2 regions of the Lysinibacillus sp. G4S2 genome follow, and region 2 is predicted to be linked to the other one. Evidence: predicted binding sites of a transcription regulator. Region 2 holds the regulator's gene; the other holds the start of a gene.

Region 1 (15,158 bases), 440 kb from region 2:
CACAATATGTCGATTCTCATTCCGGATATCGATACTACTCCATTTTTCAGTATGAAATTTTGGGTACCATTAAAGAACTAAGGCAACTTAGGATGACTACAGATGAGATCAAGGAGTATCTTAATGAACGCAATTTCAGTAAATCATTGGATATTATGAAAACCAAACATGAAGAACTTGTTTCAAATCTGAAAGAATTGAATGAGATGGAAGAAAATATAAGGGAAAAGATTGCCTATTTGGAACAGGTGGAAAGAGAAAATGAACTTCAGAAAGTCATTTTCCGTGAAATGAAAAGTAGGCGATTACTTACCTTGCATGAGAAAATCAATAATAACTTTGAACTTTGTTATGGTGTCTTGAATCTAGAGAATATGCTTACGGAGAAGACACCGATTCTTGCTACTAACAGACTTGGCATTATCATCGAAGAAACGAATCTTAAATTGGGACGTTTTGAAGAACCTTCCACTATTTTTATAGTGGCAAAAAATAAGGAAGATATTCCAAATACATATCAATTGAAGATTCCGGGGGGATTATTTGCATGTATCCGTTACAATGGAGAATTATTGTCGAGTCGTAGCGAAAGTTTAAGGAAAATACTTCATTATCTTAACAAAAACAGCTATGAGATTACTGGTGATGCATTACAAATCATGCATCTCGATATCACGATTACGGATAAACCGAATGAGATCACCTTTGAAATCCAAGTACCTGTCCGAAAACTGTGATTCATTTATTTGTGACATATTTCATGAACCATAATTATACCGAAAACCGTTGTAATTAACTCCATTATGATTGATTTATAGTCAAAATGGAGTTTTTTTTATTGTTAAAGCAGCTAAAGATTTTGAATTGAGATAACCTTCGTCTAGGCTAAGCGCTACATCCTCGAGATTACTTTGATCTCTCCGGCAGATGTCACGGAATCCGAAAAGACTTCCTTGTGCAAGTGCAAAGCCGAGTTCGGACGCAATTATGCTCGGTATAATTCTTAATATCAAATAAGGATTCGTTAGATCTTTAATGTTAGATAAGGATGGCAATATGTATTTTAGATATACGAGTGTCGCCTAAAAAGTAACCCCTATACGAGAAAATTCTCGTGCAGGGGTTTTTACTGGTTGTGCTTCTTGTTAGGTTTATTTGCGAGATTGGTACAGCACCTCAAGAGCATTTATGGTTGAATCACTACTATTGCTCTCGAAAGAATGTGTGTGTGTCTAGTAACGATTAGTCTGCCTGAACCTCTTCGACAGTTTGTTCAACCTCTGCACGTGACATTTTTTCACGACCATCCTGCATTGCTTTTAATGTTTTATGCGCAAGTGCTAGTGGGAGTCGACAGAATAATAGCACAGTACGTTTATTAATGTCTTTCATATAAAGATCAGCTTTCGCAAGATTCTCCTCCGCGTAAGCAAATAAATCCTCACGTGTCCAGCCATCTGGTACGAAACTCACACCGCGTTCATCCAAATCCTCATGCTGATTACGTAAAATATTTACTGCTTGGAGACCTCGACCATAGCCAATAGCTAAATCACGATCTGTTTGAATATCTGCACCCCACGCCCAAAGCTCGGACAGCATTGTCCCAACAAGCCCTGCCACGTAGTATGTATAATCATCTAAATCCTCTCGCGTATGGACTTGCCAGTTTGCTTTTGCCCATTTTGCCATTCCAAAAGCCATTTCACTAGTTGAAGCTTGGACAATTTTACGTGAGCCTTCAGGACAAAACGTTAGCCAATCAGCTAAACGAAGAGATACTTCAGGTAGCTGATCTACATATGGAGCTAATAATGCTTCGTACGCTTCAGCATTAAATGTATCTTTTAATAATTCGCTCGTCGCATTTAGTAAATTATATTTTACATCATTTGAAAGCTGTTCATGGTCTTCAATTTCATCTATAGCACGCATTGCTAAATATGCGGCTGCCACTGACAATTTTAAATCATTTTTTAAAAAAGTAATCGGTATATAAAAAGTGCGGCTCGTTTCCTTTAAAACTTGCATCGCTTCTTTATAAAGTCTTTTTTGATCTTTCACTTGTATTCCTCCGTTCAAATGGTCACACATCTATAGTATATCGTATCGTAAAAGTGCTGAAAGATAAAACAGATTGTTCAATTTTAAATCATATTATTTGAAAGTGGGTTAATAAAATAATGTGGTTTAATAGTAAACTATTTAAAACTATACTATTTTGATAGTGATATTTGTAAAGAGAGGGAGTCTTTTTGATGAAACGCTTAGTTAACAAGATTGCAATTATTACAGGTGGTGCATCAGGGATGGGCACAGCAATGGCAAAATTATTTGCGAAAGAAGGGGCTACAGTAATTGCCGCTGATATTAACGAAGGAAACCTAGCGAAAATCTCTGAGCTAGAAAATATTGAGGGAATGAAATTAGATGTTTCTTCGGATGACAACTGGGCAGAAGTAACGAAAGCGATTGCTGATAAATATGGCCGTATTGATATTTTAATTAATAATGCTGGCATTTCATCTGAAAAAGGTCCAGATCAAATTTCATGAGCGGGTTGGACAATTATTCATAATATCAATGCTTTCGGTCCATTCTTAGGCATTAAACATGCTTCACAATATATGAAAGAAGCTAGAAAAGGCTCAATTGTTAATACATCTTCCTATATAGTGATCATTGGTGCGGGCTTAAGTGCTTATACAGCATCTAAAGGCTCCTTACGTGCAATCGCTCGAGCAGCAGCTGCTGAATTAGGAGTTTACAATATCCGTGTAAATACCGTCTTCCCTGGTGTTATCGAAACACCAATGACTGCAAAATTGTCAGAAGCAAAAGAAACAATGGATATGTTAGTACGAGCTACACCAATGGGTAGACTTGGACAACCAGAAGAAGTTGCAAACGCTATTCTATTTCTAGCATCAGATGAAGCTTCTTATATTATATTACAGTGCAGAACTAGTGATTGATGGTGGTTATACAGCTCGCTAATTGATAGAGAAGTGAAAATGCTTTGAATGTTAGTGCATTTTCACTACTTTTGTTTTTTTAGTAGAATGATGTTAAAGTTATAAAAATGCGGCCACAATCGTATGAATAATAGAAAGATTTTGATATTTTTTGCGTTTTTTTCATGAAAGTTTGTTAAGTTATTGCACAATCATTTCAACAGCGTTAAAGTTTAGGAAGGGCAAATATGTAACTACACTTTTCGAGTAATTGCTGCTGACGCTACGCTTTCGCGCAGAAGACATTTGTAGCTGTCGATTTGCTTTCAGTAATAAATTACAACGTCGGATTTTGACACAATAACTCCTTGCAAAATCCGTGATATCTGTGGAGGCATGAACGTTATTCAACTGGCATCAAACGCCTTTTGAATAAAAGCAAAATCTAGTATATATCTCACCATCTGAAAATAGAGATTGTACGTAAAGTCAAAGGAGAATGGTATGCCAAAGGCTATAGGTATTGATGCAGGAGGCACATTGACAAAAGTTGCTTATTTAGATGAGCAGAATGAGCTTATTTTAATAACTTTCCCGTCAAATGACTTGCTGGCTGTTAAAAATTGGATTATTAATCATCCAGATATTGAGGATATTGGTGTTACGGGGGGACGTACAGAACAATTACTGGAAGTCATTAAAACAATGAAATCGATTCATTATATAGTAGAGTTTGAAGCTACATTGAAGGGCGTTCGATTTTTGTTGCATAAAGAAGGATACTTCTTTGAGCGAAGTATGATTACGAATATTGGTACTGGTACGTCGATTCATTATATGGAAGGTAATACGAATATTCGTGTTGGTGGGACAGGCGTTGGTGGTGGAACATTGATTGGATTGTCAGCGCTTACAACTGGAATTACTGATTATAATGAAATACGAGAACTGGCTTCTAACGGTAATCGAGAGGATATTGATTTACTGGTAAGGGATATTTATCAAGGAATGGATACACCTATTGATGGACATTTGACTGCCAGCAATTTTGGGAAAGTTGGTATTACAGAGTTTGTTAAACACCCAGCTGAAGATATTATTGCTACTGTACAAGGGCTTGTTGGTGAGGTTATTACTACACTTAGTATTCAATATGCTGAGGAAAAAAATGCTCAACATATCGTTTATATCGGCTCAACATTAAGCAATAATGATCATCTCACACGGGTGATTGCCAATTACACACGCACGAAAAAGCATACACCAATCTTTATTAATGACCACGGTTTTTCAGGTGCAGTTGGTGCATTACTAAATATAACTGAATACACGATTGTCTAATGGATAAAATGATGTACATTACTAATTATTATTGGTGATGTACATTTTTTTATGCCAGAAATGTTTACATCTCGTCTTATAACTGAAAGTAGTGGATGACATTTGTTAAGACAAGCGAAGCGTCTGCAACACGATGTTATCTGTTGACCCAAGCAGCTCATTGGAAGCCCTCAGGAAAGTGTCCAGTCTGAACGGAAATCAACCACATGCTATGGTGATGAGCCTATATCTCGTCATTCTTAGAAGTTATCCCCAAAGCATAATTCCTTCTATCCTGAGCACATTACCGTTAGGAGGTGAACAATCCGTGGGCAATCGAAATAACAAAAACAGTAAAAAAACGATGAATGTTAGAACACATAATCCTTTTGGTACCTACAAAAGCAAAGACCTCGATAAATCAAATAGTAATAACAATAACCCGAATGACAATCTAAATGAAGAATTCGCTGCAGAATTTGATGCAAAAGCGAAAAATAAAGATAATAAAACAAACCATGCGAAAGATCAGCAGTCCAATAAAAAGAAATAACCGAAATGTTGGAGGTGTCAATAATGGCTAAGAAAAGGAAAACAAGCTTCAAAAAGAAAAAGAAAGAAGATACACATAAAAGAAATGATCGTGAAGAATACTCCGCAGAATTTAATCAAGTGATTCATAATAATCCTCAACAACCAAAACAATAATGACGAAAACTGCTCCTTAAGTAGGTTGAGAATACTTCGGGAGCACTTATTATTTGTAGTTTTGGCGACTTTATGCAAAAAGAGTACGCGAGGTGGATGAACTTGCAAAAATTTTTTGTAACACTAGGAATTTTTCTTGTATTTCTTACCATGCTTTTACATGTACCAACAATTGCTTATGCTCAACAAGAAATACCTGCCCATGCTAAATGGGGAAAGGTAGCGATAAAAGAGGCACAGGCCAAATATCCTCAAGCTAAAATCCTAGATTATTTGCATGAGGGAAGCGTGGTTAATGAAGATTCAACTATTGAAAAATTTAAGCTTTGGCTAAAACAAAGTGACAAAGAATTCGGTCTGCAAGTAAGTATCACATATGTAACGAATACGAACAAAGTGGTAAATATTGAGCTTCAAGAAATCAATTCGTAAAAAAGAGGATGCCTAATCTGGAGGGCATCCTCTTTCTTTTAGCTTTCTAACTTCTGAATAAATTCTCGCATTAATCCAGGTAAGTCTGGCCATGCATGACCGCTAATTAAATTGCCATCTGTATGAAGATTAGCTTCAATATATGTTGCTCCTGCTACTTGAACTTCTGGCTTACAGGCAATGTAGGCTGTTAGCTCACGTCCTTTTAATACCTCAGGAATCGTTGCAAAAATTTGAGCTGCGTGACATACAGCAGCAATTGGTTTATTTGTCTCAAAGAAATGGCTCACTAATGCTGGGACATGCTCATTTAAACGAATGTATTCTGGCGCTCGCCCACCAGGAATGATGAGTCCGTCAAATTGTGCTGGATCTACATCTGCAAAGGATGAGTGAGCTTCTAAGCCATATGCTGTACGTTCGATGTATGTATCAACTCCATCGACAAAATCGTGCAATACAGTTTGTAATTTCTTTGCTGCCGGTGCTGCAATCGTCACATCATAGCCAGCCTCAAGACAACGATAATAAGGATAAAAAATTTCTAAAGCCTCAACAGCATCTCCTGCAAGAATTAATACCCTTTTCCCCATGATTCCATCTCCTTTTTATTGTAATCTAGTAGCTTAATTCGACACTTTCAAAAAATTTCCTTCTGATTTTTTTGAAAAGATGAAAGAAGTAGAGCGATCGCTGCTAGAAGTGAAAAAATCGCTGATGACCTCAAGAGAATCGCTGATAAAAGTATGAAAATCGCTGATAACCTCAAGAGAATCGCTGATAAAAGTATGAAAATCGCTGATGAATCACAAACGATGTACAAGGGAACTTCAATATAACTTCAAATAACTAGCTTTACAATGAAAAAAATGAAGCGTATAGTATTTGTTTAACTAGGTAAATAAATTTAGGAGGTCAATAAAAATGAATACTTTATTTCATGCTTTATTCCAAAAAAGTCGTTATTTAACGAATTCTTTAAATGAAGTACTGAAACAGCACAATTTATATAGCTCACAATGGACTATTTTATATTGCTTACATAAGCACGGACCAATGACATTAACACAAATCTGGAAGTATTTAAATGTTGAGGCACCAAGTATAACAAGAGCAATTACTCGACTTGAGTCTTTAGGATGGGTGCTGAGAATGGATGGTGAAGATAAGAGGGAAAAAATTGTTACCTTATCTTCATATGCAGAGGAACGATTGCCTACTATTACTAAAACCATTTTAGCTTTTGAAGAAGAAATGGTGGGGGCATTGACTGTCGAGGAACAGCAGCAATTTATGATTTTACTGAAAAAAATGAAAGGTTGATTACATGAAGCAAGAGGGGAATACAAAAATCTGGACGAAGCGGTTTATTAGTCTCTTTTTAACAAATATCTCGGTATTTTTTGTTTTCTATGGGTTGGTAACGACTTTGCCACTATATGCGATAGGTGAGCTGCACCAAACAGATAAGGAAGCTGGATTGTTACTGTCGGGATTTTTATTATCAGCTATTATCGTTCGTCCCTTTTCAGGTAAACTATTAGATGTTTTTGGGAAGAAAAAACTTTTGGTTATTTCGATTGCCGGCTATTTTTTATGTACGGTTTTATATTTATTCATTCATCCTTTTGGACTTTTACTAGGATTACGTTTTGTAAATGGGATTTTCTTTAGTTTTATTACAACTGCAGCTGGCTCTTTAGCGGCAGATATTGTGCCAGCAAACCGTAAAGGTACAGGTCTTGGTTATTTCACAATTTCTACTAACTTAGCAGTAGTAATTGGGCCATTTATCGGTTTACTGCTTATTCGATATAGTAGCTTCAATGTACTTTTTATTGTTATGAGTATTTGTATTTTAGCAGGGGGTATCCTAGCTGTAACGGTGAATACAGATGATTTACCTAAGCCTACACATCAAGGTAAATTGACTTTTAAATTTGATGATTTATTGGAACGTAAAGCACTTCCGGTAGCGACTATTGCTAGTTTAGTAGCTTTTTCATATGCGAGTGTTTTATCGTTTTTATCAGTGTACGCACAGCAGAAAGATCTAATGGCTGTAGCGAGTCTATTTTATGCAGTTTTTGCAGCAGCTATGCTTATTACACGCCCATATACAGGTAAGCTTTATGATACAAGAGGACCACAATTTGTTATTATTCCTGGAATTATTTCCTTTGCTATCGGACTTGTTATGCTCGCATTTGTCTCAGGTCCGGCATTATTTTTATTTTCAGCCATCTTTATTGGATTTGGCTACGGGGCAGTAACCACAAGCTTACAAGCATTAGCTGTTCAATCTACGGCCCATACTCGCAGTGGGTATGCAACTGCAACGTACTTTACGATGTTTGATATCGGGCTTGCTCTCGGTTCTTATATTTTAGGGATAGTGGCAGTCCAAGCGGGCTATGCTTCAGTTTATCTAACTGGTGCAGGTTTACTGGTCGCTGTCTTTATCATTTATTTAGTGCGTTTAGCAAAAATAAAAACAAAGAAAGTAGCGCATGTATAAGTAATAGCTTTTTAAAATTGAATAGAGGTATTTTTTTTGAAGGTCGTAACTTTTATAGTGCACTTCAATTTAAAAACAGTTGGGACAGAGTACCAACTGTTTTTTTTCGATTCCTATATACGACCATACCCAACAAAGTGCTGCTTCCAATAAGAGCTATTTAAATTAGCAATATTAACACCACTATTACTTGCATTAATCATTTGATTATTTCCAATATAAATACCAACATGTGAGATACCGGCTTTATATGTATTAGCGAAAAATACTAAATCACCTACTTTAGGTGTACTTACTTTTTTAGATGTATTGTAAAAACCAGCTGCTGTTTTACGAGCTGTCGAAATACCGGCATTGTTAAAAACGTAAGTGACATAACCTGAACAATCAAAACCTGTGCTCGGTTTACTTCCACCAAATGTATATTTTACACCTAAATGTTGTTTAGCAATTTGTACTATATTAGTTGTTGGTTTAGGTGTAGACACTGTCGGAGAATTAAGGTTCAACTTTTGTCCAACGTGAATTGTTGGAGAAGATAAGTTATTCCATTTCATCAATGATTGGTAAGAAACACCCTGTTGACTTGCAATCTTCCATAAAGAATCACCAGATTTTACAGTGTAACTTGCCGCTGATGCTGTCTCAATCGTTGAAAAAAGTACAGATGAACTTAATACCAATGTAGCTAATTTCATTCCCCATCGGTACTTTTTATTCTTTTTCATAATATGTATCCTCCTAAAAACGTTAAAGATTATTAACTTGGTATATAAATGATATTAACATTGTAATATTACAGTTATATGTCAACAAAATAACATTAAGGATACAATTTATACTGATCAAAATTATTGTTGAATACTTTTTTAATTACTCGTAAATTTAAGAAAACAGAGTTAAAAATAAAATATTGGGGGATAGTAAGTATCTGAACGAATTGAAGGGACTGTCACTTGTTGTAGGCAAGGGGCAGTCCCCATTAGATGGTTTAATTTTTTTCTTTTTGAATTGCATTACGTGCAAGTACATCTGCAGCTTTATTTTGCGTATCTGGAACCCATTTGATGAAAAATAAATCGAAGCTACGTGCAAGTGTAAGTGCCTGCTCAAGAAAAGGTTTAAATTCCTCATTTTTGACATATTCTTTTTCCATAGAGGCTACAACAATTTTTGAATCAGAGCGCACTGAAACAATGTTTGAAGAAAGTTTTTGTGCTTCCTCAAGGCCACGTACTAGGGCAGTGAACTCGGCAATATGGTTATTGGCTTGCCCTATATACTCACTGATCTGTATATGATGGCCTTCTCCTTTAATAAATATTCCAATACCACTAGGGCCAGGATTTCCTGCACTAGCAGCATCTATGTTTACTTCTAACATAAAATCCCTACTTTTTGTTTTAGATTTTACTTTCTTTAAGCGGGTGTCCAAACATCCGCTTAAAGAAGGTAAAGCCTCCGGCGGATGTCGTGGAAATCGGAAAGGAGTTCTTTGTGCAAACACAAAGCCGATTCCGGACGCAAATATGCCGAGGCATATTTAATTTTAATTGTACATCAATAGTGCTTTTTCACAATATCTTAATCACAGCCTTTGTTAATTAAGGAAAAACAAAATAGTTGCTTGATCAAATTGTTCACTTCATAATAGTAAGAAGTGAAATTTGGACGTGAAAGGAGCGAGAGTTCGAAATGGATAAAGTGACGGTTATGAAAGATATTGATGAACTGCATGATACGTATTGCGCTGATTGCTTAGTGATAAAGCAATTACGAAAAGAGCGTGGTAAGCCTGGAGCTCATCGCTTCTGTATTGAAGCTTGCTCAGTAGGAGAGCGACTACAGTTTCTCGGAGAAGAGCTCTTGAAGGTATATAGTAAATGACTCTGTAAAAGGATTTGTACAAAAGATAACATATTACAGAAATGTGCTTCATCACCAAAAGTTGTAGATGACATTTTTTAAGACGTATGCTTGATCTTCGTTCCGGCTAGACGCCTCCAGTCGGAACGGAAATCAACCATACGTTATGGTGATGATCCAGAAATATCTTATCCACTTTGGCGAAGTAACCATAAGTATTAAATGGATTATGTTAATATAGAATACAGTATAATGATAAGTTGTATATTTGCTTAAAAAAATTCATATTTACTAAATTCAATGCATAAATAACAATATGTTCGGAAATAATAAAGTTGGTTGGTTACCATAGAAAAGCTACTTTGTTGTTGGTTATACTGATGACAAAAGTAGCTTTTTTCTATTTATCCCACATTAATGGGCAGTAATTTATCTGTACCGAAAGCGAAGAGTCCAGGTACAAAACCCTCACCTCAAAAATCACTGAAAGCAAAGATTTCCCTTTATATATAAATGCGCCGCACACTCTAAGATAGACTTAGGGCGTGAGGCGCCATTTTATTTTTAGGAATTATTTAGTTGTAGCATAGTTACTTAAGTCTTGATAATATTTTGTCAAAGAGGAAGCAGAAATATCGAACGTTGCCGCAATTTCTTTTACAGTCAATGACAACGACTCGAATAGCTCTTTTTCCTGACCATATCGAATCGCGCCAGCAGCAATAGCAGCCTCTTTACGCGCAGATGGTTGTCCTTCAATTAAATAGTCCTCTAAAAGCTCTAACATAGGAGCTGTTTCTCGATCATTTTGCTCAAGGAATTCTTTTACTTGTGTAAGTACATTGCTCTCAAAGTTAGAGAATTCCTCGCCTTTATAACCATTTGACACAAGTAATTCCCAGAAGGATAAATGCTCTTCTTTTAAGAATGCTCCAACGTTCTTCTCTGAAGCATCAAAATTTTTCTTGAATTGTTCAAATACCTTTGCATGGTCTTCTGGGAAGAAGATCAGCGTTGAAACAGCTAAATAATGCTCTGATTTTTTTGAACCATCTGGTAAGATGAATGCAAAGACATGCATACCTTCAGGGATAGGTTTGTCATTTTCACGACGAATATAAATTTCTTCATTTGTTAATACATGTGTAGCCTTAAAATATTTTTCTTCTACAACTGACACGGAACCAATAAATAGGTGAGGTTGTGACCAGCCTTCTAACACTTTTACTGTAGAAGGTCTTACCGTTTTTTTCTTCGTTTTCTTTAAGTAACCTTTCCAAATAGATGGCTCTTGATGGAAGAAGAAGTCGTCTAACGCGATCGCCTCAATTAGCTCTCTTTGTAGTAAACTCTCTAATTTAGGTTGCCATGTACCTACATGCTCTATATAGGCACGAACATCTTTGCGTTCTGGATATTCTAGGTAAAAAGTTTGTAGTACACGCTCTAATTCTTCAATTGCTACAGCTTCTACTGTAACCTGCTGTTTACCTTCACAACATTTTTTATATTTTTTGCCGCTACCGCATAGGCATGGATCATTACGTTTTACCATAATTAGAAACACTTCCTTTGAAAATTGTTTGTCGAATTTTGCTAAATAAATTGCGTACTCTTAATAATAACGGTACATTTGTATGAAGAAAAATGATTATCTATTTAGAAATGTCAAAAAAAAGTAGAGGGACGCCCTGATTCTAGTATATGTACGTAATTTCCTGCTTAGAACTAAAAAAGAGAAAACCATCCACGCCTTAAAAGCGTTGGATGGTCCTTGTTAAGTAAAATAGGGGTGATTATCCTTTGATAGTTTCCATTCCCATTGTTAATCGTTCAAGCTCATCAATGAGGTGACCGATATAAGAAATCGTATCTCGAAGCGGCTGCTCTGTTGTAATATCAACACCTGCCATTTGAGCTAACTCTACAGGTGATTTCGTACCACCAGACTGAAGGACAGTTAACCATTCATCTACGGCCGTACTACCTTCTTTTAATATGCGCTTAGATACTTGCGTTGAAATTGTTAAGCCAGCGCTATATGTGTAAGGGTAAAGGCCCATATAATAGTGAGGCTGACGCATCCAAGTAAGCTCTGCGCCTTCAGAAATATCGATAGTATCGCCCCAGAATTCTTCTAGGACAGAACGTTTTAATTGATTTAAAACTGTAGCATTAACAGCTTCACCAGCGTCAATTAATTCATATACTTTTCGTTGATATGCTGCCTCTAGTAAGTGTGTGACGAAATTATGATAATATGTTTTGGACACAATGTTTGAAATAACCCAACGTTTGAAGCGAGGATCATCGTTATGTGTCAATAAATAATTGGCAAGAAGCATTTCATTCATTGTTGATGGTGCCTCGATAAAGTATAACGAGGGACGACTATTAAAATAAGATTGATGGGCATGCGCATTCGCAAAATGACCTGCATGTCCTAGCTCATGGATAAGTGTGAATACCTCATTCATACGTTCATTCCATGACATTAAAATAAATGGATGACTACCATACGGACTCGAACAAAATGCACCTGTTGATTTTCCTTTATTTGGTGCATAATCAATCCATCGCTCGTTAAACGCCTTCTCAATCAAGTTCTTATAATCCTCGCCCATAACTGCTAATGCTTTTTCAACATAACCCTTTGCTTCAGCCATTGTTATTTTCGGATCATAATCTGGATCAAGTGCTATTTTTAAGTCAGCAAATGTCATTTTCTCGATGCCATTCGCTTGTTGTATCAGCTTTGCGTAACGGCGCATATGAGGCGCAAGTTCCTTTGTAATAAGATCTATTTGACGATTATAAAGGGATCGATCAACATCCTGATCAAACAGCAAATAGTCAATGACAGAGTCAAAGCCCCGTAAATCTGCCATTGTTTTTTCCTGTTGAATATGTGTGTTATAAATTTTGGCAGTTGTGTGCTGATAATCGCGTAATTTACTAGAAAATGCCTCAAATGCAGCACGGCGTACATTTGTATTAGCCTCAAACTCCCAGTTGTTTTCGTATAATACAAAGCTCAGTGGATGCTTTTCACCATTTGCTTCAAATTGTCCAAAATGCATATCAACTAGCTTTGTCGTATTATATGTTTCATAAGGCGCTTTAAAAGTTGAACTAAATGCTGCTAATGCTTTTTCCACTTCAGGGTTTAGCTGATAAGGCTTTTGCTTTAACAATTCCTCTAAGTAAATTTTGTAAATAGGACTTAACTCAGTGGCTTCTTGTAAAATTGCCTCGTCTAGTGCTAGTAATTCACTGCGTACGAAAGAAAAGGCACTACTTATTTTACCCACTGCAGTACTGTATTTTGCAGAACGCATTTGAGCTACGTCATCTGTACGATCTGCTTGAATATTTAAATTTGCATAAGTGCCAATAGGAACAATGCTTTTTTGTAATGCTTCAAAAGCTGTTAAAACTTCAATTACTTTTTGTGCATCTGTAATTGTACCTTGATACTTGCGTTCAAAGTTTAGAGCATCCTCTACAAGCTGAGCTAAAACAGGTTCAAAATCCCCATCATTTTCAAATAAATCTTTTAAATTCCATGTCTCTTCTACTGGTACATCTTTTCGTAATGGTAAAACTTCCACTAATTAACACCCCTTTTAATGTAAGTGACTTCATTATAACGAAACTATTTCGGAAAGTGAAATAATTATAGTGAATAGTTTTAATATTTTTAAAAATTAAATGATAATGTAGAAACTTATGTTCGTGTTCGCTATAATGGATTTAAAGAAAGGGGGAATGAAGTTATAATGCAGTTAGTTTTGGAGAAACCAGATGTGTATAAGTTAAGTCACGTGAATCAAGATAATTTATGGAAGAAGTTAATTGCGGATTTGTTTGAAGATTTTTTGTTGTTTTTTTTGCCAGAGTTACACTTAGAGGTAGATTTTTCGAAGCAAGTAGAATTTTTGCAACAGGAGCTTTTCAAAGAAATTATTGAGCATCGTCAAGGGCGCAAAATAGCTGATCAAATTGCGAAGGTTCATTTAAAAAATGGGAAAGAGCAATGGATTCTTGTCCATACGGAAATACAAGCTGGAGATGAAGTGCATTTTGCGAAGCATATGTTTGAGTATTTCTATCGTATTAGGGATCGATATGGTAAGAAGATTGTGGCTATTGCTATTTTTACGGATAAGAGTACAAAAAGCACGAACCGGTATTATGAAAAGTATTATGGTACAGAAATAACGTATACTTTTAATAAATTTGTTGTTTCAGATTTTGATGAAGAAGAATTGGAAAAATCACCTAAGCTTTTTAGTAAGGCGTTGCTAGCTTCAATTTATATGAATCGTACTAAAAATAAATTTAGCTTACGTAGTGCATATAAAAGAGCCCTCTTAAGAGAAGTGTGGTTATTAAATAATATTGAACGAACAGAAATAAGAGCGCTACTTTATTTTATTGATTACTTAATGAAGCTGCCAAAACCTATGTCTGAGCAGCTTGTAAAAGATGTTAAAGCTGAGATTAGAGAGGAGGAAGAAATTTTGCGTTTATATAAAGAGGATTTACCACCTACGCTTGTTGGAGTTTTAGAATTAGAGAGACAGGAAGGCTTTGAACAAGGTATTGAACAAGGTATTGAACAAGGTATTAAACAAATAATTATTGGTTTGATTGAAAAAGGTGCTGAGGATGAGTGGATTGCTGAAGTTGCAAAGCTTCCAGTAACAAGGATAAAGGAAATTCGCGTGGAACTTAAATAGATTAATTGTTTTTTAGTGTCAATTTTCAAATGTGTTGGTTTGGAAAATATAAGTTTTTCATTGGAGGATACAAGGATTTTTTGTTGATAATTTTCTTTTGTGTGCCCATTCATAAAAGCTGAGATTAGAGGGGAGGAAGAAATGTTGCATCAATAGAAGGTTTACCACCGACACTTGCAGGAGTATTGGAATTAGTAAGGCAGGAAGTCTTCGAGCGAGGCTTCAAGCAAGGTTTCGAGCAAGGCTTTAAGCAAGGATTTGAACAAGGATTTGAACAAGCCATGAAACAAGTAATCACTGGTTTAATAGAAAAAGGTGCTGAGGATGAGTGGATTGCTGACGTTGCAAAGCTTCCAGTGACAAAGATAAGAGAAATTCGTATAGAACTTAAATAGTCTAATAGTGTAGAAAGAAAACATGACCATTTCTTATTAGGTTTGTTGTAAGTTTTCTAGCTTCCTAATGATGAAATCTTTTTGTGTGAGATTGTTGTGGAATTGCCTTTAACCTCCCGTTGTAAGGCAAATCCTCTTGCGGGAAAAGCGAGTAATATGTAGTGGAAGATGTTTTGTTTTTTTATGATAAATGATCTTTGAAATTTATTTGTGTCAATGGGAA
Region 2 (15,158 bases):
TGCATGGTATCGAATGGTTAAATATAGTGACAAAAATCGTGTATCTTGCTGTTATCGTAGCAATTACCGTCGATTTACTAATGAAGGGGCGCATTTATCAAATCTATCAAGGTCAAATGGAGAAACTTTTAGACCCAATTGTAACTACAGGCGTAGTGCTTACGATGTTAGTTGTTAGGAGTATACTATTCCAGCTTTCATACAACAGTATACTTGATTGGAAGCTAAGTATTGCGCTCTCTACTATCACATTATTCCTTACAGCAAGCGTTTCGCTATGGCTTAGCTCAGCTCGTCACTTACGAGTACTACGCATAACTGGCTTTATCATCTTAGTTTTTGCTTTTATAAAGCTTATATTCTTCGATTTGTCAGCCCTTGATTTACTAATCAGAGCAATACTGTTTATAACGGTTGGTGGAATTGGGTTGCTACTGTCGGGACGGTTGTTGAAAAAATAATAGAGATGGAAAAATAGCCTGTTAGAAGCATTTTCTAATAGGCTATTTTCATTATGAATATGTGAAGTTGTTAGAAAGCGGGTGTACCAAACATCCGCTGAAATAGAGGAACTCAGTCAAAGAACGCCACGTCCTATGGCAACGACTGAGTGTTGGCCTAAAACCTCCGGCGGATAAGAAATCGAAAAATTAGAGCGTGGAGCGTGTGATGAAAACTGATATAATTAACTTTATCAATACTAGAAGAACAGGAACTGTTTTAGAAGGACAACAATAATTTAGATGGCGCGCATACTTCAAATGTATGGGCGTCTATTGGTATAGGAGGACTTAAAAATGGAGATGGCTTATACAATTATCGTTTTACTTTTTGGGTTCGTTCTTGGCTCTTTTTTTAATGTAGTTGGCTTACGAGTACCATTAAAGGAGTCCATTGTCCGTCCACCCTCGCATTGCACTCATTGTAAGAGACAGTTGACCGCGCTTGATTTGGTACCTGTTTTGTCTTACGTATTTTTAGGTGGGAAATGCCGTAGCTGTGGTCAAAAAATTTCTTGGATTTACCCGTTGATGGAACTTATAACAGGCATATTATTTGCCTTGGCTTATTGGAAATTAGGCTTTAGTATAGAATTTTTCGTAGCACTATTATTGATTTCATTATTAGTGATTATTGTCGTATCGGATTTTGCGTATATGCTTATTCCCGATAAAATACTTTTATTCTTTTTACCATTACTAATTATTGGACGCTTAATATCGCCTTTGTCTCCGTGGTGGGATAGTTTCGTTGGTGCTGTCGTAGGTTTTGGCATATTATATAGTATTGCTGCCTTATCAAGAGGTGGTATGGGCGGGGGCGATATTAAATTATTCTTTTTACTTGGTCTCGTACTTGGCACAATACATACACTTCTGACACTATTTTTAGCAGCCGTGATTGGCATGATTGTTGGGATAGTGGTGTTAAAGGTACGCGGGCAGGGAAGGAAAACGCCTATACCATTTGGACCATCTATTGCGCTAGCAGCTATCATTGTCTATTTTTATGGAGCTGCGTTGATGAATTGGTATCTTGAATTTTGGTAAGTAGTAAATTTTGTGGATTTTTGGAGGGGATAATGTGAAATCAGTTATTGGTATAACGGCCTTTGCGGAGGATGATTTGTCCTCAAGATTGAATGCCGCCTACAGCAAAAGTGTCATTGAAGCTGGCGGTATTCCACTTATAATTCCGCTTGGCGTAGAAGAGGATGTAGCACAAATTTTATCATTGACAGACGGATTATTACTTTCGGGTGGACATGATGTGCATCCATTTCGCTTTGGTGCAGAACCTACACCAAAATTAGGGAAAGTTCATCCGGAAAGAGATTCAGTGGAGCTTGCCTTAATTGAAGCGGCCTATATTCGGAAAATGCCGATTTTTGGTATCTGTCGAGGGATTCAAATGCTCAATGTTGCGTTTGGAGGTACGATCTATCAGGATATTGAGAGCGAATATCATAGTCGTAAATTATTAAAGCACATGCAACAAGCGGCTCGAGGCGTTGCTACACATTATGTTCATGTTACACCTGATACTTTATTAACAACGATTATTGAGGAAGAGAAAATTGCTGTGAATTCATTTCATCATCAGGCCTTAAATATAGTAGCGGAAAAATTGAAAGTGGTGGCAAAATCAAGCGATGGTATCGTTGAAGCGGTAGTACACGAAGATTTACCATTTTGTTTGGGCGTACAGTGGCATCCAGAAGAGCTAGCTATGGCAGGAGATGAAGCATCGAAGAAATTATTCTCTGCATTTGTAAAGGCAAGCTTGAAATTCAAGGTAGAGGCATAAAGCTTTATATTGAAGGAATGAATTTGCGGGTACAATTCAAAATCCGAACGCAATTACGCCAAGAAGAAATCAACACTACATTATGGGGATAGGCTTAACTAAAGATATTGCAAAGAGTAAGGAATCCATTTTAAAGTGGATTCTTTTTTAGTTTTGTTCCATTAAAAAAATGGATAAGAAAAAGAGGTATATGCTCTTTTATGAACATAAAATCCTCTTTTAATACTTGAAAATGGAGATGCTTTTAGTGTACACGACGATAGAGACCAACAACTTGCCCCAAAATAGAAACTTGGTCTACGATAATCGGCTCCATTGTTGCGTTTTCAGGCTGTAAACGAAAATGATTTTTTTCCTTGAAGAAACGCTTTACAGTGGCTTCATCCTCTGCAGTCATTGCTACGACAATATCACCATTATTAGCCGTTGCTCTTTGTTTAACAATGACTAAATCTCCATCTAAGATGCCAGCTTCAATCATTGATTCACCCATAATTTCTAGCATAAATAACTGATCTTCACTTGTACCATAAATATCTGGAAGTGGGAAATACTCATCGATATTTTCAATAGCAGTTATCGGAGAACCTGCTGTAACCTTCCCAACAAGTGGGACATGTATAACATGTTGCTTTTGAATAGAATCCTCTGGCTCTAGGATTTCAATAGCCCGTGGTTTAGTTGGGTCTCGACGAATGAAGCCCTTTTGTTCTAAACGAGCTAAATGTCCATGAACTGTTGAGCTTGAAGCAAGTCCAACTGCTTCACCAATCTCACGTACTGATGGTGGATACCCCTTTGTGCGCACTTCTTCTTTGATGAACTCTAATATGGCTTCTTGTCTTTTCGAAACTTTTTTCATGATTGCTCACCTCTTTTTTCTAATCATTCTACTTATTAGTAGTATAACAGAATGCGAACACTTAAGCAAACATAGGTTCGAAAAGTGTTTGACAAAAACGTTTGTTCGCATTATTATGAGAACATATATTCCGAACAAATATTCTAAAAGGGGTTATGATTATGAACTGGTTAAAGAAAAATCCACATATTACTACTTTATTAGGGGCAAGTCTACTATTTGCAGCATATCTTTTTATAACAGATCCAGGCAATGTTACTTACACTGAAATTGAAATCGAACATGGTGATAGTTTATGGTCGTTAGCTGAACAATACTCTGGTAAAATGAAAACGGATGATTGGATTAAGCTTGTGAAAGCAGAAAATGAATTATCAAACGTTGATATTATTGCAGGTAAATCCCTAGTGATTCCAGTAGTGGGTGACCAGTCCAAACCCATAAATTCAATTGAAATTGCGAGAAATGAAAAATGATAAATACACTACAATCGGCTGTTGTCTATTGCCGTGTGAGTACAGAAAAAGAGACACAAAGTTCCTCGCTTGAACGTCAACAAGAGGAGTTGATGCGCTATGCTAAAGAGCAGGGCTACGAAGTGAAGAACGTTTTTAGGGATAAGCATAGTGGCTATGATGTGGAACGTGATGGCTTACTTGAAATGCTCGACTTTATTAAAGAAAAAGAAGTTAAAGCATTATTTGTACAGGATGAGACACGCTTAGGACGTGGAAATGCTAGAATGGCAGTATTGCATTTATTACAAAAAACTGAAACGGATGTTTTTTCTATGCGAGACGAGGGCCCTGTACAATTAAATGAAATGGATACGATGCTCCTAGAAATTTTAGCGATCGTAGAGGAGTACCAACGCAGAATTCATAATGCTAAAATACGTCGTGGCATGCGTCGTGCCGTTGAAAATGGCTATCGTCCTGAAAACAATTTATCAAATCGTGGAAATCCTAATGGTCAAGAACGTAAGGATGTACCTGTAGAAGAGATTATTAAGCTACGTAACCGAGGCTTCACTTTTGAGGAAATTGCCGTAACACTAAGAGGTCTAGGCTTTGATGTAAGCAAAGCAACTGTCCATAGGAGATATCGGGAACATCAAGAGATTAATAGCAAATAAAGTGACGTATCAATCAGTGGGAGCTTAGTCATCCCACTGATTTTTACTTTAAATAGCTAAGATTGAGGTAATGCAGAGAAGTGGCGGATTCCACCATAATCTATTAACTATAGTATAAAGAACTAGTTATGCTCATTCCTCATCTAAGACAGCATAGTAGTATTCATCCCACCACTCATCTCCGTTAGGAATACATTTTTTAAAATAACCTTCGCGTCTCATGCCGATTTTTTCCATCACTCGATAGGATCCGATATTTTCTGGCTGGCATGTTGCAATAATTCTATGAAGCTTCATTTCCTTGAATCCATAGTCCAGTACAGCTTCTGCAGCTTCAGAGGCATATCCATTATTGTAATAGTTCGGATTAAATACCCAACCAATTTCATACGTATGGTCACCAAAACATGGATGGAAAACAATATGACCAATGACAATATTGTTATTTAGTAAAACAACAGGGAAGTATTTTGCTTTATCACCGCTATTTTCTGAAACAAACTTTCTTGCTTCCTCCTCATTAAAAACTCCCTCTGGAATGTATTTCATCACATTTGAATCTGAAGTATATTCATAGACAGCTTGCCAATCTTGAACCTCAAATTCTCTTATAATTAATCTTTTCGTTTTAATAAACAATTTCATTTTCCCCCAAGCGTAAATTGATCTTTTGACCCCTATAAATTAGTTTACACTTCTGACTTCAAAAAATCATGTATTATGTGGTATTTATTGTAAATGTTTATTTGGAGCATTTGAGGCTATGATGGGAGGAGTTTTGAATCGATCGGATTTATAAAAATATTATTGGGCATTATCCTTATTTATCAGCTCATCAATTTTATTATTCATTTTTTTCGCTTCAGATAGGTTATAAACATAAAATAGCAGCCAAATAAGAGTGAAAAGTAAAACACCAAGCAATAACATGAACATAGTCATTCCGATAGATGATGTTGGGAGCCAATTTAAAAATAAAGCAACAACAATAAATGTACTTACAGAAATTGCAAAATGGATAGCTATTTGTTGTAAAAATGTTAAACGTTCCACTTGATAGAAATATGAAGGTAATGCACAAGCAATTCCTACAATAATTGAACCTAAAACGTGTTGTGTAAAATTAGCCATAACAGCTTCCAAAAAAATATTTCCAAGAGTCCAATAACCTAAAAGATTAATAAAAACAAAAACTGTACAGCCCATACTTACACCAAATGCGACATTTTTTAAAAAATGCATCTATCCTAGACCCCCAAACGCTTTTTAAATTGCTTTCGATAATTGCGAGAAATCACTTCTTTAATTCCCAAAACTAGCTCAATTTCCATTGTTCCATTAAATGAAGCTTCAATATTTTTAATTTTTGTGAGATTTATAATGGCTGATTTAGAAATCCGTATAAAATTACTCCCTAATTGTCGCTCTAATTCATATAAAGGTTTACTCAAAATAAGACGATGATCATCTTCATCATATAAAGCTAATTCTCTTCCTTCCGTTCGAATAACAATTATTGAATTTGGATCAATGATATATGTTTTATTATTTGCGATTCCTGTTAAAATTTGCTCTTCTTTTTCTTGTTGTAATAAAGAAATAGCAGCTTGTATCGTAGGCGTAAGTTCAGCTGTATATATTGTTACATGTGGCTCTTCATACTCTGAATCTATTTTTATTTCTATTTTCAGATTTATCACCTCTCAAAAAATTATAGCATATACAGCATTTTGGAAAATGCAGGTTATTCTTTGGAAAAGGCATCTTACACAACCATAACGACATGTTACTCCAAACGTGTTGTTGGCATATTTTTCATTCGTTATATTGAGTTCAGAAAACAAGTATTTGGAAGTTCATGATTAGGAGGCTAGGGCTATTATGAGTGAGTTAACTACTTCAAGTGAAAGAAATAAAACTGGTTGGATATTAATAACTATTGCAACGATGCTGACAGCCAGTATAATTTTTTGGTTTTTCAATAATCCTGAAGGTTTTATTGAAAATCTAATTGGTTATAAGAGAGATGTGTTTTCAAACATATTTATTTGGATTTTTACTGCTTTTATTGTAGTGGGATACATTGCCTATACAATTATTGCATTACCTTTTGTAAAAGCACATGTATTTACTATGTCTTGGCTAAAAGTAATCGGTATAAGGATCGCTATTGTGACGGGGATCGTAGAAGAAGTGATTTTTAGACATTTACTTATGGAATACTTATTAACGAATGCATTTTCAGATTTAAAGCAAATACTAATTTCTGGGATAGTATTTGGAATTGCTCACGGTGTATGGGTACTTTTGAGAGGGGATTGGAAGATTGCCTTACCTGTTATACTATCTACTACAATTTTAGGAAGTCTTCTCGCGATGCTTTATATTATGACTGGAAGAAGTACCTTCGCTCCAATCGTAGCTCATATGTTAATTAATATGGTGATTGAACCATGGTTAATGTTATCTGCTGTATCTGGAAAATGGGATAGTAAACTAAAGTAATTTGTCCTATTGGTAAGGGGAAGGTTAGTAGATCAGTATAGAAAGTTATCGAATCCTAGTTTATGCCGCCTCTATCGGCATTCCTGTTATTTTTCTACATTATGGCTTCATGACAACGATTTCCTTTACAACTGTTGCTGCATTTGATAGTGTTGGTGCGATTTTAGTTGTCGCTATGTTAATAGGGCCAGCTGCTACTTCCTATTTAATAAGCAAAACGATTAAACAAATGTTTTTGTATAGCATGCTGTTTGGGGCTTCAGCTTCGGTAATAGGTTATTATTTAGCGAAGCTTTGGGATACGTCCATTGCAGGGATGATGGAAACAACAGTAGTAGGTCAAAAAATCGCCGAGCGTCGAAGAAAATCACTCGTAAGTAAATTAGAAATTATGTAAAATAGAAACATCGTTTGATGGAAAAGAAATCAACAGCGTGTTAACCATATAAAATAATTGACCAGGCGCCCGTTAAAAAGTGGGTGCTTGTTTTTTTGTTTATTCATCATACGGTCTATATTTTGTATGAAGCTCCTTAGCTGCTTCATCGATAGATTTTTTTCTCAGAATCCTCATCAGTATAAGTATTTACAGTTTTTTCTTTAGCTTCTTTTTGCTCACTAGCTGGAGCTTCTTCTTTAGACACAGCTTCATCCTCACTACATGCAGTTAGTATTAATGTAGACAATGCTCCTATATAAAATATTTTCTTCATTTATAAGCAATAATGGGATTAAAAACTATCTGGTGCTTTCGTTAAATAATCCATAAAAATGAATACTCCGTGATGGGTGGTTTTTGTTTAATAAAAAAGTATTTTAAACATTAATGAAACAGCTATTAATTCAGCAACAGTTCCAATTAGCCCCAAAAACATACTTTTTCATTCATTGCCTTGTAGTATCTTTAAGAATAAACTGATGCTAGAAAGGTTGGTATAACTGCATTTTAAGGGAATACATGCTATACTTTGCATACCATATTCATTAAAATATGTACTGAAAGGTGTGTAACTATGTTATCAAAGGAAAAAATTAACCGAATCAATGAACTTTCTGCTAAGTCTAAAAATGGTACATTAACAGAGGCAGAAGCTAAAGAACGAACAGCGCTTCGTAAGGAATATCTAGATACATTTAGAGCAACGATGCGTGATACAATTGAAAACGTCAAAGTGGTAGATCCTGAAGGAAATGATGTAACACCAGAAAAAGTAAAACAAGCGAAAAAAAATAAATTTCTAAATTAATGTGACACATTTCCATAAAGTATGTAATAAAACGTTAATAGTATAACAAAAACATTGTTTTCTGAAGCAATGTTGACTAAACTGTAGAAGAACAATATATAGGACGAGAAAGGATGTCACAACATAATGACTCAACATGCGGATCAACTAGCGATTAATGCTATCCGAACTTTGTCAATCGATGCAATTGAAAAAGCAAATTCAGGTCACCCAGGTTTACCGATGGGGGCAGCGCCAATGGCTTATACGCTTTGGACAAAACAACTTCGCCATAATCCGGCAAATCCAAAATGGTATAACCGCGATCGTTTTGTACTTTCTGCAGGTCACGGCTCTATGCTTCTATATAGCCTACTTCATCTTGGTGGCTACGGCTTACCAATGGAAGAAATTCAAAACTTCCGTCAATGGGATTCATTAACTCCAGGACATCCTGAATATGGTCATACTGTTGGGGTAGAGGCAACAACAGGTCCTCTAGGTCAAGGTATTGCTATGACAGTTGGTATGGCAATGGCTGAACGTCATTTAGCAGCTACTTACAATAAACCAGGACATGACATCGTTGATCACTATACATTCGCACTTTGTGGCGATGGCGATTTAATGGAAGGTGTGGCAGCTGAGGCTATCTCTTTAGCAGGTCACTTAAAGCTTGAAAAATTAATCGTGCTTTACGATTCTAATGATATTTCTTTAGATGGTGACTTAGAAAAGTCATTCTCAGAAAACGTACAAAAACGTTTTGAATCTTATGGCTGGAACTATTTAAAAGTTGCTGATGGTACAGATGTTGAAGCAATTAACGCAGCTATCGAAGAAGCTAAAAAATCAACTGGCAAGCCAACACTTATCGAAGTGAAAACTGTTATCGGTTTTGGTTCACCAAATAAATCAGGTAAAGCTGCTTCTCACGGTGCACCACTAGGTCAAGATGAGGTCGTTTTAACAAAAGCAACTTATGAATGGGCGCACGAGCCATTCCAAATTCCTGCTGAAGTATACGATACATTTAATACTGCTGCTGAAGCTCAAGGAGCACAACCAGAAGAAGCTTGGAATGCTAAGTTTGAAGCATATAAGCAAGAGTTCCCAGAATTAGCAGCGCAATTTGAAAACGCGATGAATGGTCAATTACCGGAAGATTTCGCTTCAGAATTACCAGTTTATGAAGTAGGTAAATCAGTAGCAACTCGTTCTTCTTCTGGAGATGCAATCAATGCAATTGCGAAGAAAACACCATCATTCTTCGGTGGTTCAGCTGACCTGGCTGGCTCAAACAAAACAACGATGAAAGACGCTGGAGATTTCTCTGCAGATGATTATGCTGGCCGTAATATTTGGTTCGGTGTACGTGAATTTGCAATGGGTGCTGCTATGAACGGTATGGCACTTCACGGTGGTCTAAACGTATTCGGTGGTACATTCTTCGTATTCTCTGATTATGTTCGTCCAGCTGTACGTCTTTCTGCATTAATGGGTCTTCCTGTTACTTATGTATTTACACATGACTCAATTGCTGTAGGGGAAGATGGTCCAACGCATGAACCAATCGAACACCTTGCATCTTTACGTGCAATGCCAAATTTATCTGTTGTTCGTCCAGCTGATGCAAATGAATCAGCAGTTGCATGGGAGCTGGCAGTAGCATCTGAAAAAACACCAACTGTTTTAGTATTATCTCGTCAAAACTTACCTGTTCTTGACGCATCTATTGATACAGTACGTGAAGGTGTTACAAAAGGTGCTTATACAGTATCTCCTGCTACAAAAGAAGTGGCAGATGCCATTTTAATTGCAACAGGCTCTGAGGTTTCACTTGCAGTTGAAGCACAAAAAGCACTAAAAGCGGAAGGCATGGATGTGGCAGTTGTTTCAATGCCATCTATGGATCGCTTCGAAAAACAAGACGCAGCTTACAAAGAATCTGTTCTTCCAAAAGCTGTAACAAAACGTCTTGCAATTGAAATGGGCGCGTCATTCGGCTGGCATAAATACACTGGTTTTCAAGGGGACGTTCTTGCAATTGACAAGTTCGGCGCTTCTGCACCAGGTGAATTAGTAATGGAAAAATACGGATTCACAGTAGAAAATGTTGTAGCGAAAGTAAAAGCTCTATAATTAATAAAATGCCGCAATACTCAGTGGGAATTAAATCTCCACTGAGTGCTGCGGTATTTTTTCACGTTTAGAAGACTTCATTAAAGAAATCCAAATTGCTGCACAATGAATGAGGAGTATAGCAACAAAATAGTAAAAGTCCTTGGAACTTCCTCCAATGTTTAGCTCTTCAACAATAATCCCACTAAACCAAAGAAGCTGACCAGTGACAATGACTGATAGGCTTGCAAAAAGTAAACAAAACCAAATAGATACTTTTTTTATAATCACAATAATAAGTAGTAAAACAGCGAAAAGTAGAGTAGCTTCAAAAATCGGATCAAGAAGTGAAAACGTATTTTCATTTACGAAATGCTTATAAGTAAATCGAGTATCCACACAACCCCTCCTTAAAAATAATAACGTTTTTGGTAATAAAAGGTTACGTGGATTAAAAAACTTATATAGTATTAATTTCCATTTGATATACTATAGTAATGAGTATTTATAGAGTAGACAAGGGGTATTTAAGATGAAGCTACAAACTATACTTGCACAAGTAAAGAAAACTTTCTCAGAATTAGATTGTACAGGTGGCGGAGTTATTATTAATAAACATGGTCAAACCGTACTAGAAGAATATTTTGGTGTACAAGGACAACAAAAAGGAGAAAAAAAGGTTGGACCACATACTCTTTTTCATCTTGCTTCTGTTCGTAAGAGTTATGTTGGTTTTGCTGTAGCATATGCGATTTATCATAACTGTATTGCCTCGATAGATGATAAACTAAGTGATTATTTGGGGAATGAAGAAATTTTTGGGGACGTTTCAATTAGACATTTACTAACACATACACACGGTTTACGTTGGCAAAATGAAAAAATAATTAGAGAATTTAAAGCAGGCTGTAATTGGGCATATCGAGATATCAATATAGATTTACTTGCCAAAGTTATAATAAAAGTAACTGGAAAAACTATTGCAGAAATTGTAGATGAGCAAATATTTCAGATATTGTCTTTTACTGAAACAAATTGGTTCAGTGAAAAAACCGAACAGCATATAGAAGTAATACATAATGATAGTCCGTTTTGGTATGAAAGTGATGTATGTGATGGCAGCAAAATGAATATGTATTGCTCATTAAGAGAGCTAGCTAAGTGGGGGCAAGTGCATCTTGATAAAGGGAAAATACATGGGAAACAAATGATACCTGAAGAAATCATACAGTTATTAACGACAATTCAATCCCCGGATTCTAAACCAAAAAACTTGCCAACTAACGGCTTTTTCTGGTTTATTCAGCCTCAACAGAGAGAAGGGATTACAGAAATAAGTCCATTATTACCAAGAGGGAGTTTTCAACTACTTGGTTATACAAGTGTTGCATTATTGGTAATTCCGGAAGAAAATATTGTAGCAGTTCGAGGGTTTAATAGCTTTGGTTCACCAGAAGGGTTTGATTACATCAAAGATATTCACGATTTTGGTTCAACAGTATATCAATACTTTAACAATTAAAGGAGAGCTAGTTATGAAAAAATATAGCGTTGTTTTATTTGATTTAGACGGAACATTATCTGATCCGAAAATAGGGATAACGAAATCGGTTCAATACGCATTACAAAAGGCAGGTATCGAAGTAAGTAATTTAGATGAACTTGAAAGTTTTATAGGACCACCATTACAAGTATCTTTTCATGAAATTTATGGATTTAATGATGCGCAAATTAAGCAAGCTATTAGCGATTACCGAGAACGATTCACGGAAAGAGGGATGTTTGAGAATAAACTGTACGAAAATATCCCAGCCTTGTTAGCAAATTTAAAGGAGCAGGGATACATATTAGCAATTGCGACATCTAAGCCAACCGTATTTGCTGAACAAATTTTACGATATTTCAATCTTGAACAATTTTTTGACTTTGTCGCAGGTAGTAATCTAGATGGTACTCGTTCAGCAAAAGGAGAAATAATCGCATTTGTACGCGAACATTTTAATGAAGTGAATATCGATCAATTTATAATGATTGGAGATCGAAAATACGATATCATTGGGGCACATGAAAATCAAATTGCTTCAATCGGTGTGACATATGGCTATGGCTCGCTTGAAGAACTAACTGATGCGAAAGCAACATACATAGTTAACAGTGTAAATGAGCTTAAAGAAATTATTAATAGATTAGGTTAAAAAAATACGAAACTGCATTGTCTAAAAATGCAGTTTCGTATTTTTTTTGAATCGCTGATAAAAGTGAAGAAACCGCTGATAACCTAGGAAGAATCGCTGATAAAAGTACCAAAAATCGCTGATAACTCAGGAAGAATCGCTGATAAAAGTGCCAAAATCGCTGATAACTCAGGAAGAATCGCTGATAAAAGTGCAAATATCGCTGATAACTCAGGAAGAATCGCTGATAAAAGTGCAAATATCGCTGATAACTCAGGAAGAATCGCTGATAAAAGTGCAAATATCGCTGATAACTCAGGAAGAATCGCTGATAAAAGAGCAGAAACCGCTGATAACCTAGGAAGAATCGCTGATAAAAGTGCCAAAATCGCTGATAACTCAGGAAGAATCGCTGATAAAAGTGCCAAAATCGCTGATAACCTAGGAAGAATCGCTGATAAAAGTGCCAAAACCGCTGATACCCTAGCAGAATCTCTGATAACGCTGATAAATCATACACATCAAATGTAGCAGTACACTAAAAATTTACTTCGCTAGCCCATTTTGAAAAGCATAGACTACAGCTTGTGTGCGATCTTGAACATCAAGCTTCGCTAAAATATTGCTGACATGTGTTTTTACAGTCTTTAAGGCAATGTATAGGTCATCGGCGATTTCCTGATTCGCTTTGCCCTTAGCCATAAGCAGTAATACTTCCATTTCACGATCGGTAAGCTGCTCGTAAAGTGGGGTGCTATTGCCATGGCGCATGCGATGCATCATTTTTGATGTTACTTCTGGCTCTAAAACAGTTTCGCCACCCATCGTTTTGCGAATGGCATCAGCTATTTGCTTTGCATTTGACGTTTTTAAAATATAGCTGACAGCACCAGCCTCTAATGCAGGATAGACTTTGTCGTCATCTAGAAAACTTGTAACCATCATAATTTTTGCCTCTGGCCAGGCAGCTAAAATTTCAGCTGTCGCCTCAGCTCCTGTCATGATTGGCATGACATTATCCATTAAAATAATGTCTGGACGTAGGGCAAGAGCACGTTCTACTGCCTCTTTACCATTTTCAGCTTCACCCACGACAGTAATATCTGGTTGTGCTGATAAATAGGCAGAAACACCGATACGCACCATTTCGTGGTCATCCACTATTAACACTTGAATCATTCACTTCTTCCTCCTTAAGTAGTGGAATTTTTACCTCTACAATTGTACCTTCACCAGGCACAGATACAATTTTGTATGTGCAGCCAATCTCTACAGCACGTTCAGCGATATTTTGCAGTCCATAAGAAGTAGATTTATCGGCTTCGACATCAAAGCCGAGGCCATTGTCCTGAATACGTAAAATCGCTAAATCATCGCGTGCAACGAGCAGTAATTCAACTTCGCTCGCTTTGGCATGGCGTAGTGTGTTCGATAACGCTTCCTGTGCAATACGGAATAAATGATCTTCCTCCGCTTTAGATAACGCCATTTCCTCAAGCTCATATTCAATATGAAAAAATACTTTTTGTTGCAGCTCAATAATTAGCTCCTCAAGACCTTGTGCAAGTGTTTTATTATGCAAAGCTACAGGTCGTAAATGTAATAATAATGCGCGCATTTCAAGCTGTGCCTGTTGCACAATTTTTTCGACCTGCTTTAGGCTTGTTGCATTTTCATCAGTTTCCGTTAAAGCGGAAAGTAACATCGAAGCTGCGAATAATTGCTGCGATACAGAATCATGAAGCTCACGAGCAAGGCGTTGTCGTTCAGCAATAATTCGTTCTTGAATAATTTTATCGTTAGCTTCTGCACGTTCATTCGATAAGCGCTGTAAGCTTTTTCGTTGAGTGTCGATTAACTCGCTTGTTTGAACTAAAGCTTTTTTCAAAGGTTTTGGTAAAGGCTGCTTTTTAGGCAATACAAAATCAGGTTCAACTAATTGCTTCACAATGCGGGTTGCCTGAGCTTCTCTTGCGCGGGCAGTCATACTAATCCAGCTTGCAATCAGTAAACTAATCGCAAAAAGACAGATGGCAATATAACCGCCAAGTGGTATATTATTATAATTCTGCTGCCATAATGGCCCCCATATTTTTTCATTCGGCTCGCCCCAGAGAGCGACAAGGAGTCCAAATGCAGCACTCAATAAAATGAAAAATAGCGTAAATAATCTTGAGATAAAGGCAATCATTTACGTAGCACCTCCAAGTCCCCGAGCCATGTTGCAACATGTATAACTAATGTACGCTTCGCATCTTCGGGGTTTCCATCTGAGAAACTTACACTTTCATTGAGTATGCGTTGTGGTCCAACATGTAGACATTGCAATTCACCAAACAATGTTGTGTATTGTAAACGGAATGGAATTTCGTATGGAATATAAACTTGCACCTTACCGATACCTTGGCGAATCGTAATGAGACTTGTGCCAGCTGGTAAAATAGTTTGTGTTGTATCAATCGTAATGTCACCGGCAAGTCGCTGGATTTGTACATCTTGCCATTTATAGGCTTCTACAGGTGCAGGCATTGTACCGAATAATTCGTTTTTTGTAGCGGGAAGCTTTTCGAAAAGCTCCAAACCAACAACTTTTGGTTCGTTTTCTCTTTGCAAGTATTGATAGAGCATATATAAGAGAATAATGACGATAAAGAAGCGTAAACTCCACATTGTAAAGAGTGCGATTGAGATAAAGAAAATCCCCGTCCATTTAAAGAAACGAACTTTTTTTGAGAAACTTAAATAAAGCAGTCCTGCTCCAATCAATAAACAAAAGGCACCACCGTTGTTAAAAATTGTGAGCTCCACAAAAACGAGTAAAAAGAAGC

The links. The regulator LexA, encoded in region 2, represses DNA repair genes until DNA is damaged. The targets are predictions, from matches to a motif close to CGAACATATGTTCG.
Region 1: the regulator LexA is predicted to act here: its motif matches at 13,521-13,534, upstream of QUF91_RS09585 (RpnC/YadD family protein).

Annotation. Positions count from the first base shown of each region.
Region 1 is NZ_JAUCFJ010000002.1:1,872,870-1,888,027, forward strand. Features, by position in the region: gene QUF91_RS09510 (MerR family transcriptional regulator) at 1-737, shown strand, start outside; gene QUF91_RS09515 (squalene/phytoene synthase family protein) at 1,243-2,064, opposite strand; partial or broken gene QUF91_RS09520 (SDR family NAD(P)-dependent oxidoreductase) at 2,259-2,997, shown strand; gene coaW (type II pantothenate kinase) at 3,459-4,295, shown strand; gene QUF91_RS09530 (hypothetical protein) at 4,603-4,827, shown strand; gene QUF91_RS09535 (hypothetical protein) at 4,851-4,982, shown strand; gene QUF91_RS09540 (DUF3889 domain-containing protein) at 5,079-5,414, shown strand; gene QUF91_RS09545 (DJ-1/PfpI family protein) at 5,453-6,007, opposite strand; gene QUF91_RS09550 (MarR family winged helix-turn-helix transcriptional regulator) at 6,339-6,737, shown strand; gene QUF91_RS09555 (MFS transporter) at 6,742-7,932, shown strand; gene QUF91_RS09560 (C40 family peptidase) at 8,046-8,660, opposite strand; gene QUF91_RS09565 (ribonuclease HI family protein) at 8,924-9,316, opposite strand; gene QUF91_RS09570 (zinc-finger domain-containing protein) at 9,628-9,819, shown strand; gene QUF91_RS09575 (SEC-C domain-containing protein) at 10,370-11,353, opposite strand; gene pepF (oligoendopeptidase F) at 11,595-13,409, opposite strand; gene QUF91_RS09585 (RpnC/YadD family protein) at 13,578-14,540, shown strand; gene QUF91_RS09590 (hypothetical protein) at 14,726-14,935, shown strand.
Region 2 is NZ_JAUCFJ010000002.1:1,431,908-1,447,065, forward strand. Features, by position in the region: gene QUF91_RS07225 (DUF2339 domain-containing protein) at 1-461, shown strand, start outside; gene QUF91_RS07230 (prepilin peptidase) at 798-1,550, shown strand; gene QUF91_RS07235 (gamma-glutamyl-gamma-aminobutyrate hydrolase family protein) at 1,585-2,307, shown strand; gene lexA (transcriptional repressor LexA) at 2,552-3,169, opposite strand; gene yneA (cell division suppressor protein YneA) at 3,331-3,645, shown strand; gene QUF91_RS07250 (YneB family resolvase-like protein) at 3,642-4,304, shown strand; gene QUF91_RS07255 (GNAT family N-acetyltransferase) at 4,437-4,943, opposite strand; gene QUF91_RS07260 (DUF3021 domain-containing protein) at 5,109-5,546, opposite strand; gene QUF91_RS07265 (LytTR family DNA-binding domain-containing protein) at 5,552-6,004, opposite strand; gene QUF91_RS07270 (CPBP family intramembrane glutamic endopeptidase) at 6,186-6,809, shown strand; partial or broken gene QUF91_RS07275 (metal ABC transporter permease) at 6,868-7,206, shown strand; gene QUF91_RS07280 (DUF896 domain-containing protein) at 7,823-8,056, shown strand; gene tkt (transketolase) at 8,183-10,177, shown strand; gene QUF91_RS07290 (hypothetical protein) at 10,208-10,555, opposite strand; gene QUF91_RS07295 (serine hydrolase domain-containing protein) at 10,689-11,678, shown strand; gene QUF91_RS07300 (HAD family hydrolase) at 11,692-12,351, shown strand; gene QUF91_RS07305 (hypothetical protein) at 12,435-12,800, opposite strand; gene QUF91_RS07310 (response regulator transcription factor) at 12,877-13,509, opposite strand; gene QUF91_RS07315 (sensor histidine kinase) at 13,484-14,521, opposite strand; gene liaF (cell wall-active antibiotics response protein LiaF) at 14,518-15,158, opposite strand, start outside.